4 regions of the Nocardia salmonicida genome follow, and region 4 is predicted to be linked to each of the others. Evidence: riboswitches for the same ligand, from Rfam matches in the RefSeq annotation. Region 4 holds a riboswitch; each other region holds the start of a gene.
The links. Region 4 has a riboswitch for S-adenosylmethionine ahead of OHS03_RS26530 (rhodanese-like domain-containing protein). Riboswitches for the same ligand answer to the same signal wherever they lie in the genome.

Region 1: linked by a shared signal. The riboswitch ahead of OHS03_RS30060 (aminotransferase class V-fold PLP-dependent enzyme) and the one ahead of OHS03_RS26530 (rhodanese-like domain-containing protein) in region 4 are both predicted to bind S-adenosylmethionine.
Region 2: linked by a shared signal. The riboswitch ahead of OHS03_RS33115 (bifunctional o-acetylhomoserine/o-acetylserine sulfhydrylase) and the one ahead of OHS03_RS26530 (rhodanese-like domain-containing protein) in region 4 are both predicted to bind S-adenosylmethionine.
Region 3: linked by a shared signal. The riboswitch ahead of OHS03_RS04015 (amino acid ABC transporter permease) and the one ahead of OHS03_RS26530 (rhodanese-like domain-containing protein) in region 4 are both predicted to bind S-adenosylmethionine.

What each region holds. Positions count from the first base shown of each region.
Region 1 covers NZ_CP108014.1:6,434,257-6,436,449, reverse strand. Annotated here, with positions in the region: gene OHS03_RS30060 (aminotransferase class V-fold PLP-dependent enzyme) at 1-1,232, opposite strand, end outside; SAM riboswitch class IV at 1,273-1,387, opposite strand; gene OHS03_RS30055 (MarR family winged helix-turn-helix transcriptional regulator) at 1,627-2,061, shown strand.
Region 2 covers NZ_CP108014.1:7,106,281-7,108,473, forward strand. Annotated here, with positions in the region: gene metX (homoserine O-acetyltransferase MetX) at 1-150, opposite strand, end outside; gene OHS03_RS33115 (bifunctional o-acetylhomoserine/o-acetylserine sulfhydrylase) at 147-1,463, opposite strand; SAM riboswitch class IV at 1,546-1,656, opposite strand; gene OHS03_RS33120 (TetR family transcriptional regulator) at 1,721-2,193, opposite strand, start outside.
Region 3 covers NZ_CP108014.1:806,137-808,329, forward strand. Annotated here, with positions in the region: gene OHS03_RS04010 (amino acid ABC transporter ATP-binding protein) at 1-376, opposite strand, end outside; gene OHS03_RS04015 (amino acid ABC transporter permease) at 373-1,380, opposite strand; SAM riboswitch class I at 1,539-1,632, opposite strand; gene OHS03_RS04020 (hypothetical protein) at 2,004-2,193, shown strand, end outside.
Region 4 covers NZ_CP108014.1:5,658,294-5,660,486, forward strand. Annotated here, with positions in the region: gene OHS03_RS26525 (O-succinylhomoserine sulfhydrylase) at 1-687, opposite strand, end outside; gene OHS03_RS26530 (rhodanese-like domain-containing protein) at 698-1,114, opposite strand; SAM riboswitch class IV at 1,132-1,251, opposite strand; gene OHS03_RS26535 (Rv0361 family membrane protein) at 1,297-1,713, opposite strand; gene OHS03_RS26540 (RNA-guided endonuclease InsQ/TnpB family protein) at 1,886-2,193, shown strand, end outside.

The DNA.
Region 1 (2,193 bases), 780 kb from region 4:
GTGGCGGCGTATTCCCAGGTGGGCCCGTTGGTGACCAAGGTAGCGACCGCGCCGATCAGGCGGTCGACGTCGGCGGCGGTGGTTCCGAGGCCGATGCTGGCACGGAGGGCCGCGTCGAGGCCGAGGCTGGTGAGCAGCGGGTGGGCGCAGAAACGGCCGTCGCGTACGCCGATGGCGTGTTCTGCGGAGAGGTAGGAGGCGACCTTACCGGGGGCGTGGTCGGCGACGGTGAAGGCGACGATGCCGACACAGTCGGGGCTGTCGGACCAGATGGTGACCAGGTCGACGCCTGCGATCGCGGACAAACCGTCACGAAGACGGTCCGCCAGAAAGCGTTCGTGGGCAACGAGTTCAGTGGAGTCGATCGCGGCGAGTGCGTCGCACGCGGCGGCGATAGCGGCCGCGCCCAACACATTCGGCGAACCGGCCTCGTGCCGCTGCGGCGCGCAAGCCCATTCGACCTCCGACACACCGACATTGCGCACCGCACCGCCGCCCGCCAGGTAGGGCTCACCCTGGTCCAGCCAGTCGCGTCGGCCGACGAGCACGCCCGAACCGAACGGGGCGTACAGCTTGTGCCCGGAGAACGCGAGATAGTCGATCCCGCTCTCGCGCAAGGAGATCCGTCGATGTGGAGCCAGCTGCGCGGCATCGACGAGGATGCGCGCACCGCACAGGTGGGCGATGGTCGCGAGGCGCTCCAGCGGCAGTACCTCACCGGTGACATTGGATGCCCCGGTCACCGCGAGCAGCGCGGCGGGCTTGCTGCACAGCTCGGCGACGACTCGCTGAATCGTCTCCTCGACGGTGGCGGCGGCCCGTACCACCCGGCGACCGTGCGCGGTCCACGGCAGGAAGTTGGCGTGGTGCTCGATATCGAGCACCACGGTCTCCCCGGGCACGCATCCGGCCAGCAGGTTCAGCGAATCGGTGGTGTTGCGGGTGAACACGACGACCTGGTCGTCGTCGGCGTCGAGGAACCGGGCGACCGCGCCACGGGAAGCCTCGTAGCACTCGGTCGAGATCCGCGAGGCGTAGCCCGCACCCCGGTGCACGCTGGCGTAGTACGGCAGCAACTGCGAAATCCGGTCGGTGACCTGCTTCAATGCCGGCGCACTCGCGGCGTAGTCGAAGTTGGCGTAGGAGCTGGTGCCGCCTTGAACGAGCGGAACCTGCAGGTCGGCACCGGAAACGGCGGCGATGGCACAGGTGGGGTCGATTACAGCAGTCATGACGAAATCCCGTCGGCTCAGGGACCCGCTCCAGAGAGGTGGCCCGCGCTTGCCGCGCCCAATTCGGACGTCAGCCTGGTCGTCACCCGGAGCACCCCACCGCGGAGGAGGGTTGCCGACCAGCAAGCCGGGGCTGAACGCTGGTACTCGTGACCTGAAACGAGAGTGACAGACGACCGCCGGACCTGTCAACCACCTTTCGCCGACCGCGCTCCGAGTCGCCGCCGACCGCACACGACCTCGCCCGGTTCGACACGCCGACCCGGTCTCCGACGCGAATGCGCGGGATTGCCCCCGAGTTGCCTGCTCACACCCAATTCTCAACCATCTACACACCCCATGATGGAGGAACCGAATGATTGGGCACCTCCACCATTTGCTAGAGTTCCCACTCATGTCCACGAACACGAACTCCGTCCGCGGCCTGCCGCGCTACCCGGTGTACGCGCTCGGACGGCTCACCAAGGCCCTGCACGCCGAGATCGACGTCCCGTTGCGCGATCACTGGGTGCTCACCTTCATCGCCGAGAACGCCGACCTGACGCAGAAGAAAGTGGGCGACGCGCTCGGTATCGACCGCAGTGAAGTCGTGCGCCTGATCGACGCGCTGGAACGCGCCGAACTGGTCGAACGCACCCGCGACGGCAAGGATCGCCGCAAGTACCGGCTGCGGATCACCGAGGCGGGGCGCAAGCAGTGCAAACGCACCGACAAGCTGATCGCCGAGGCCACCGCCCGCGTGCTGGGACGCCTGGACGAAGAAGAACAGCGGACGCTGCACCGGCTGGCGGTCACCGCCCTCGGCGAGATGCCGGAATCGCCGTCGTGAACAGCGCCGACGGCACGCGCTTCGCTGCCGTCCGGCAACACCCGCACCGAGTACCGTTGGCATCTGGTGACCATCCTGTTTGCCCTCCGGTAACCCGCTCATGAAACAACAGACACCACCGATGGGGGTCAA
Region 2 (2,193 bases), 1.4 Mb from region 4:
TTGCACCGCCAGCCGCACATCGGGGACGACGGCGCCGTTCTCCAGCGCCACATCCCCGATGGCGACCACGCCGACGCGCCCGTCCGGCGGTGGCAGCAGGGCCACCCCGGTTCCGGGTCGGGCGATCGGCGATTCGGTGCTCACGGTCACGTCGTCGCCGCCGCGAACCCGGCCCGCAGATCGGCCAGAATGTCGTCGATTCCCTCGATGCCCACCGCGAGCCTGACCAGGCCGGGAGTGACGCCGGCCGCCAGCTGCTCTGCGGGCGTCAACTGCGAGTGCGTGGTCGACGCCGGGTGAATCACGAGTGAACGCACATCACCGATGTTAGCTACATGGCTGTGCAGGCTGAGCGCGTCCACGAACTTCTTGCCCGCGTCGACGCCGCCCGCCAGCTCGAACGCCACGATCGCGCCCGCGCCCTTGGGCGCCAGCTCCTTGGCCCGCGCGTGCCAGGGCGAGGACTCGAGGCCCGCGTAGAACACCGCGTCGACGCCCGGCTGCTCGGCGACGAACTTCGCGACCGCCTCCGCATTGCTGACGTGCCGCTCGACCCGCAGGCTCAGCGTCTCGATGCCCTGCGCGATGAGGAACGCGTTGAACGGCGAGACCGCCGCACCCAGATCGCGCAGCAACTGCACGCGCGCCTTCAGCGCGAACGCGGGCGCGCCCAGATCGGCGAACACCGCGCCGTGGTAGCTGGGGTCGGGCTCGGTGAAACCGGGGAAGCGCGCGTTGCCGTCGGCGTCGCGCACGGTCCAGTCGAACGTGCCGCCGTCGACGATCACGCCCGCCACGGCCGCGCCGTGCCCACCCAGGTACTTCGTCGCCGAATGCACGACGATGTCGGCGCCGTGGGCCAGCGGCTGGATCAGGTACGGGGTGGCGACGGTGTTGTCCACGATCAGCGGAAGGCCGTTCGCGTGCGCGACACCGGCGATACCGGGGATGTCGAACACCGCGCTGCTCGGGTTGGCGATGGTCTCGCCGTAGAACGCCTTGGTGTTCGGCTGGATCGCGGCCTTCCACTGCTCGAGATCATCGGGGTCCTCGACGAACGAGACCGTGATCCCCAGCTTGGGCAGCGAGTAATGGAAGAGGTTGTAGGTGCCGCCGTAGAGGTGCGGGCTGGACACGATGTGGTCGCCCGCGCTCGCCAGGTTCAGGATCGCGTAGGTCTCCGCGGCTTGGCCCGAGGCCAGCAGCAGCGCCGCGACGCCGCCTTCGAGCGCGGCCACGCGCTGCTCCACCGCGTCCTGGGTGGGGTTCATGATCCGGGTGTAGATGTTGCCCGGCTCGGCGAGACCGAACAGCGCGGCGGCGTGATCGGTGTCGCGGAAGGTGTAGGAGGTGGTCTGGTAGATCGGCAGCGCCCGCGCGTTGGTGGTCGCGTCGGGGGCCTGGCCCGCGTGGACCTGCTTGGTCTCGAAGGACCAGTTCTCGGGCAGGGAAGAGTCAGTCATGTCGTGCTCCAAAGGGTGTCAGCCGGGGGGATCTCGTCAACTGGGTCGGATCGACTGGCAACAACACATGGGGGCCTCCTGCAGTGCGCGCTTGCTCTCGACTTTCGAGAGCCCGGTCATCACCCGGAGCACCCCACCGCAGCTGGAGGGTTGCCGACCAGCGAGCCGGGGCTTGGCGCTGGTACTCATGACCTTGCCGTCATGTTAACCGGAGATCTCCCGCGGGCGGAAACTTCCCCCGCATTTCCCGCCGAAGATCACTCGTCGGACGGTGTGCCGAAGCCTGGCGTGTCGTCCACCGGTGCGCCACAGACCTGCCGCAAGCCGTGGTAGGCGCGCAGCACGGCGTCGCGGGTGACCCGAACGGCTACCGTCGGAGACCCGCTCAGCAGTGCCTGTTCGGTATCGGCGACCGAGAGGTGGCACAGCATCTGCCAGATGCCTGCCACCAACTTCACCGTGAAGTCCTCCGGTGACGTGCCCATCCGCTGCGCGAGCTCGGTGCACACCGCGACGTTCTTCTTCTCCGCGTATTCCAGCGCGCGCGCATTGACCGACTGGCTGGTGCGCATGATGCGCTGCATCTGCAGGAACTGGCGGATGAACCGGATGCCGTCCGCGTCCGCCTCGGCCTGGACCACCGTCAGGTAGGCGCCACACAGCGCCTGGAGTTCGTTGCCGGTATTCGGCTGGGAGCGCAGCGCGACGGCGACGGAGACCCCGAAGTCGT
Region 3 (2,193 bases), 2.5 Mb from region 4:
CCTCGTCGCGCGGGCGGCGCTGTGCCGAGATCGGGGCGAGCACCACATTGTCGAGCACGGTGAGATGCGGGAACAGGTTGAACTGCTGGAACACGAAGCCGATGTGGCTGCGCTGGGCGCGCACCGCGTGGTCGGGCAGCGAACGCAGGATGTTGCCACGTTGCCGGTAGCCGATCAGCTCACCGTCGACGTGCACCGTGCCCGCGTCCTGCGCTTCCAGATGATTGAGCACCCGCAACAGGGTGGACTTGCCCGAGCCGGACGGTCCGATCACGGCGACCACCTCGCCGGTGTCCACCGCCAGATCCACGCCGCGCAGCACCTCGGTGCCGTTGTAGGACTTGCGGATTCCGCGCGCCAGCACCGCTGCGGTCATCGGGTTGCTCCTCGGGGTGCGGCCGCACCGGCGGCGATCTCGGTGACCTTGGCGCGGACCCGCTGCCACGGTGTCGGCGGCACCTCACGGTGCGCGCCCTTGGCGTAGTGGCGTTCGATGTAGTACTGGACGATCGACAGCCCCGTGGTGAGCACGATGTACCAGACGGTCGCCACCATGAGCAGCGGCACCACTCGGCCGTTGCGGCCGAAGATCACCTGGACCTGGTAGAAGAGCTCCGCGATCGCCATCACCGACACGATCGAGGTGCCCTTGAACAGGCTGATCACCTCGTTGGCCGCGTTCGGCAGAATCGAGCGCATCGCCTGCGGCAACACGATCGTGCGGAACTGCCGCCAGCGCGGAATGCCCAGCGCGGCGGCCGCTTCCAGCTGACCGTCGTCCACGGCGAGCAGACCCGCCCGGATCAGTTCGGCCGAGTATGCCGCCTGATGCAGGGCCAGACCGATCACCGCCGCGGTGAAACCACTGATGACGCCGTTGACTTCGAAATCGAAGAAGGCCGGTCCGAACGGAATGCCCACCGACAGTCGGGGATACAGGTAGGCGATGTTGAACCAGAACAGCAGCTGCACGATCAGCGGGATCGAACGGAACGCCCAGATGTAGGTCCACGCGATCACCCGCAGTACCGGATTGTTCGACACCCGCCCGATCGCCAGCAGCGTGCCGAGTACGAAACCGAGAACGGTGCCCCACAGGGTCAGTTCGATGGTCACCCGGAGCGCGGACATCACCGACTTCGCGGTGAAGTACTGGGCGAAAGTGCCCCAGTCCCAGCCCGGATTGGTGATCAGACCGTGCGCGAACTGGGCTACCACCAGCAGCGCGACCGCCCCGACGACCCAACGCCACGGGTGCCACGATCCGGCGATCCGGGGGAGATCCTCGGACGCCTTGTCGGCGGATTCCGGCTCAGTAGGGGGAGCGTCGCCGGGCGGTAAGGGCGCGGTCTCTGCGCCGGATACGGCAGACGCGGTCATGGGAGTCCTTCGGAAAACAGTGGAACGAGGCACGGTGACCTCCACCCGGCCAGCGACGGGTTCGCGATCTGGCGGCGCTCAGACCCGACACGCCGTCGCTGTCACCCGGCACTGGTCGATATGTCGGCGGCGGTAGCCCACGTTCAGCACGAAAATCTCCTCCATCGATCCCGGCAGAAGCACCCACACCCCGAAACGGGCGGGTTGCTGCGACGTCATCGAGCCAGGTCTCTCGGTCGCTCTGGATGGTTGCGCCCCGGGTTCGTGGCCCGAGCTGAATCAGCATGTGGCATATGCACGACTGCGCACAACGGTAGAAATCATCGTGAGCGCAGAGCTTGGAGACGGCCGTAGACGCAGTCATAATTGCCCCGGTTCGGCGTGGTCAGTGACCCGCTGGCGGCCGTGATCGGGGGGTCGAGACGATCGGTCGTCCAGACGGGTGGTGTGGGAGCGCTGCGCGGTGGTCGCCGGATCGGGCGGCGAGTTGCGGGCGGACGCCGAGTTGCGGTCGCTGCGAGATTGCGACGCGCCGAACGGCCGGTTACTTCACCTGGCCTGATTCACACCTCGCACGCGGTAGCGTCGGGCTCCTCTGCGTCGATGAGGAGTACGTCGTGATCATGCCGCGTCGTTCCACCACACTGACCTCGCTGGTGGCCTGCGCCGCCGCGCTGCTGCTCGGCGTGCCGTCGGCCGCCGGCGAACCGGCCGCGCCGGTGACGCCTGTTGTCACCAGGGACGCACCGAACGCCACGCCCACGGCGGGGCCGGGTGATCTGCTCGGTGCCTACCAAACCGTCGTCGAGACGC
Region 4 (2,193 bases):
GGCGCCGCCGAGGACGCGGCCCTGGCCGTCGATGTGCTTGGTGCCGGAGTAGACGACCACATCGGCGCCGAGCTCGAAGCCGCGCTGGAGCAGGGGGGTGGCGAAGACGTTGTCCAGCACCACCTTCGCGCCCGCGGCGTGGGCGAGCTCGGTGACCTTGCGGACGTCGACGAGGGTCTGCATCGGGTTGGCGGGGGTCTCGAAGAAGACGGCCTGGGTGGGGACGGAGAGAGCCTGTTCCCACTGGTCGAGGTCGTCACCGTCGACGAAGATGGTTTCGATGCCCCAGCGCGGGAGGATCTCGTTGCAGACCACGAAACAGGAACCGAACAGGCTGCGGGCGGCGACGAGACGGTCGCCCGCCTTCAGCAGCGCGCCGAGCGCGGTGAACACCGCCGACATACCGGACGCGGTCGCGAAGGCCGCTTCGGCGCCGTCGAGCAGGCGGATGCGCTCCTCGAACATCGCCACGGTCGGGTTGCCGAAGCGGGAGTAGACGAAGTGCTCGACGTCGCCGGTGAACGCGGCTTCGGCGGCTTCGGCGTTCTCGTAGACGAAACCCGAGGTCAGATACAGCGCCTCGGACGTCTCGTCGAAACCGGAACGGCGCAGGCCACCGCGCACGCCGAGCGTGCCCGGACCGACGCCCTCTGGCAGTGGCTTGTCGAACGAACCACCGGTGATCATGCTTTTCTCCTTATGCCTGACGCCACGGCAGGCCGACGGCGCGCCAACCGGTGCTGCCGCGCTGACCGAACGCGTCGGGACCACCTTCGAAACCGTCGAGCACGTTGTAGGACGGTGCCACGCCCGCCGCCGTCGCCAGGTTCGCCGCGTGCGCGGAACGCTGGCCGGAGCGACACAGGAACACCACCGGTGCGTCGTCGGGGCGACCGGCGAGTGCCTTCTCCAGCTGCACGCCGAACTCCGGGTTGCGCGTGCCGGTGCCGTCGACCCATTCGATGAAATGGGCCGGGCGTTCGATGGAGCTGGTGTCGGGGATGCCGATGTTCGCCCACTCGCCTTCGGTGCGCACGTCGATCAGGACGGCGCCGGGGTGCTCGGTGAGCAGCTCCCACGCCTTCTCAGGGGTGATGTCGCCGGCGTAAGTCATGTCGATCCTCCTGCGTGAATCCGCTCTTGCCGTGCCGGAAGTCCCCGAACACACGGCCAGGTCGTCACCCGGAGCACCCCACCGCGGAGGAGGGTTGCCGACCAGCGAGCCGGGGCTTGACGCTGGCACTCATGACCTTGCGATCTGAGATTGCCTCGGCACAGGTCACCGTGTCAAACGATTCAGAAAGTGCACACCAGCCACGCGCCGTCGACGCTGGTCAGTTTCCAGTTGATCGTGGCCGGTTTGCCGTCGACCACCACGGTCGCGTCGATTTTCGCGCGGTCGCCGTTCACGGTCGCGTTCTCGAAACCCTTGCCGTCGATCGTGACAACCGATTTCGGGCCACCCAGCCGTTCGTCGAGGCCGGAGGACTCTTCGTCGAAGCCGGGGCAGGCCACACCGGTCGGCGGACGCAGATCGCTGCGCGAGCGGGCGTCGATATAGTTGGTGACAGCGGCCGCGAGACGGTCGGCCTCTGTGACATTTTTCTCAGCGGGCGAGAGCAGTCCGCCCGCCACGATGCCGATGAGCACGATGATCGCGATCACCGCGGCCGCGACGAACGGGACGATGGAACGCTTGTCGGTCTGATCCACCACTACGGGCTGGTCATCCGAGCCTGTTTGCTCCTCGTTCATTGGGTGCCGTAGCGCGGAAGCGCGGTCATCCATGACCGGCAGGAGCACGACAAGTTGATGCCTGGCGCGCCCAGCGCTACTCCTCCTTTCGGAAAGTCAGTTTACGAACAAGCATGTTAATTTGTGAGGCATGAGCGAGGTGGTGAAGCGGGCTTTCAAGTACCGGTTTCGCCCGACCCCGGAGCAAGCCGCTGAGTTGGAACGAACCTTCGGATGTGTACGCAAGGTATACAACCTCGCGCTCGAAGCCCGGACTGCCGCGTGGCAGCGGGGCGAGCGGGTCAACTACAACGCCACGTCGGCGATGCTGACCGAATGGAAACGCGGCGAAGACCTCGCCTACTTAGGTGAGGTTTCGTCGGTGCCGTTGCAGCAGTCGTTGCGGCACCTGCAAGCCGCGTTCGCCAGCTTTTGGGCCAAACGGGCGAGGTATCCGCG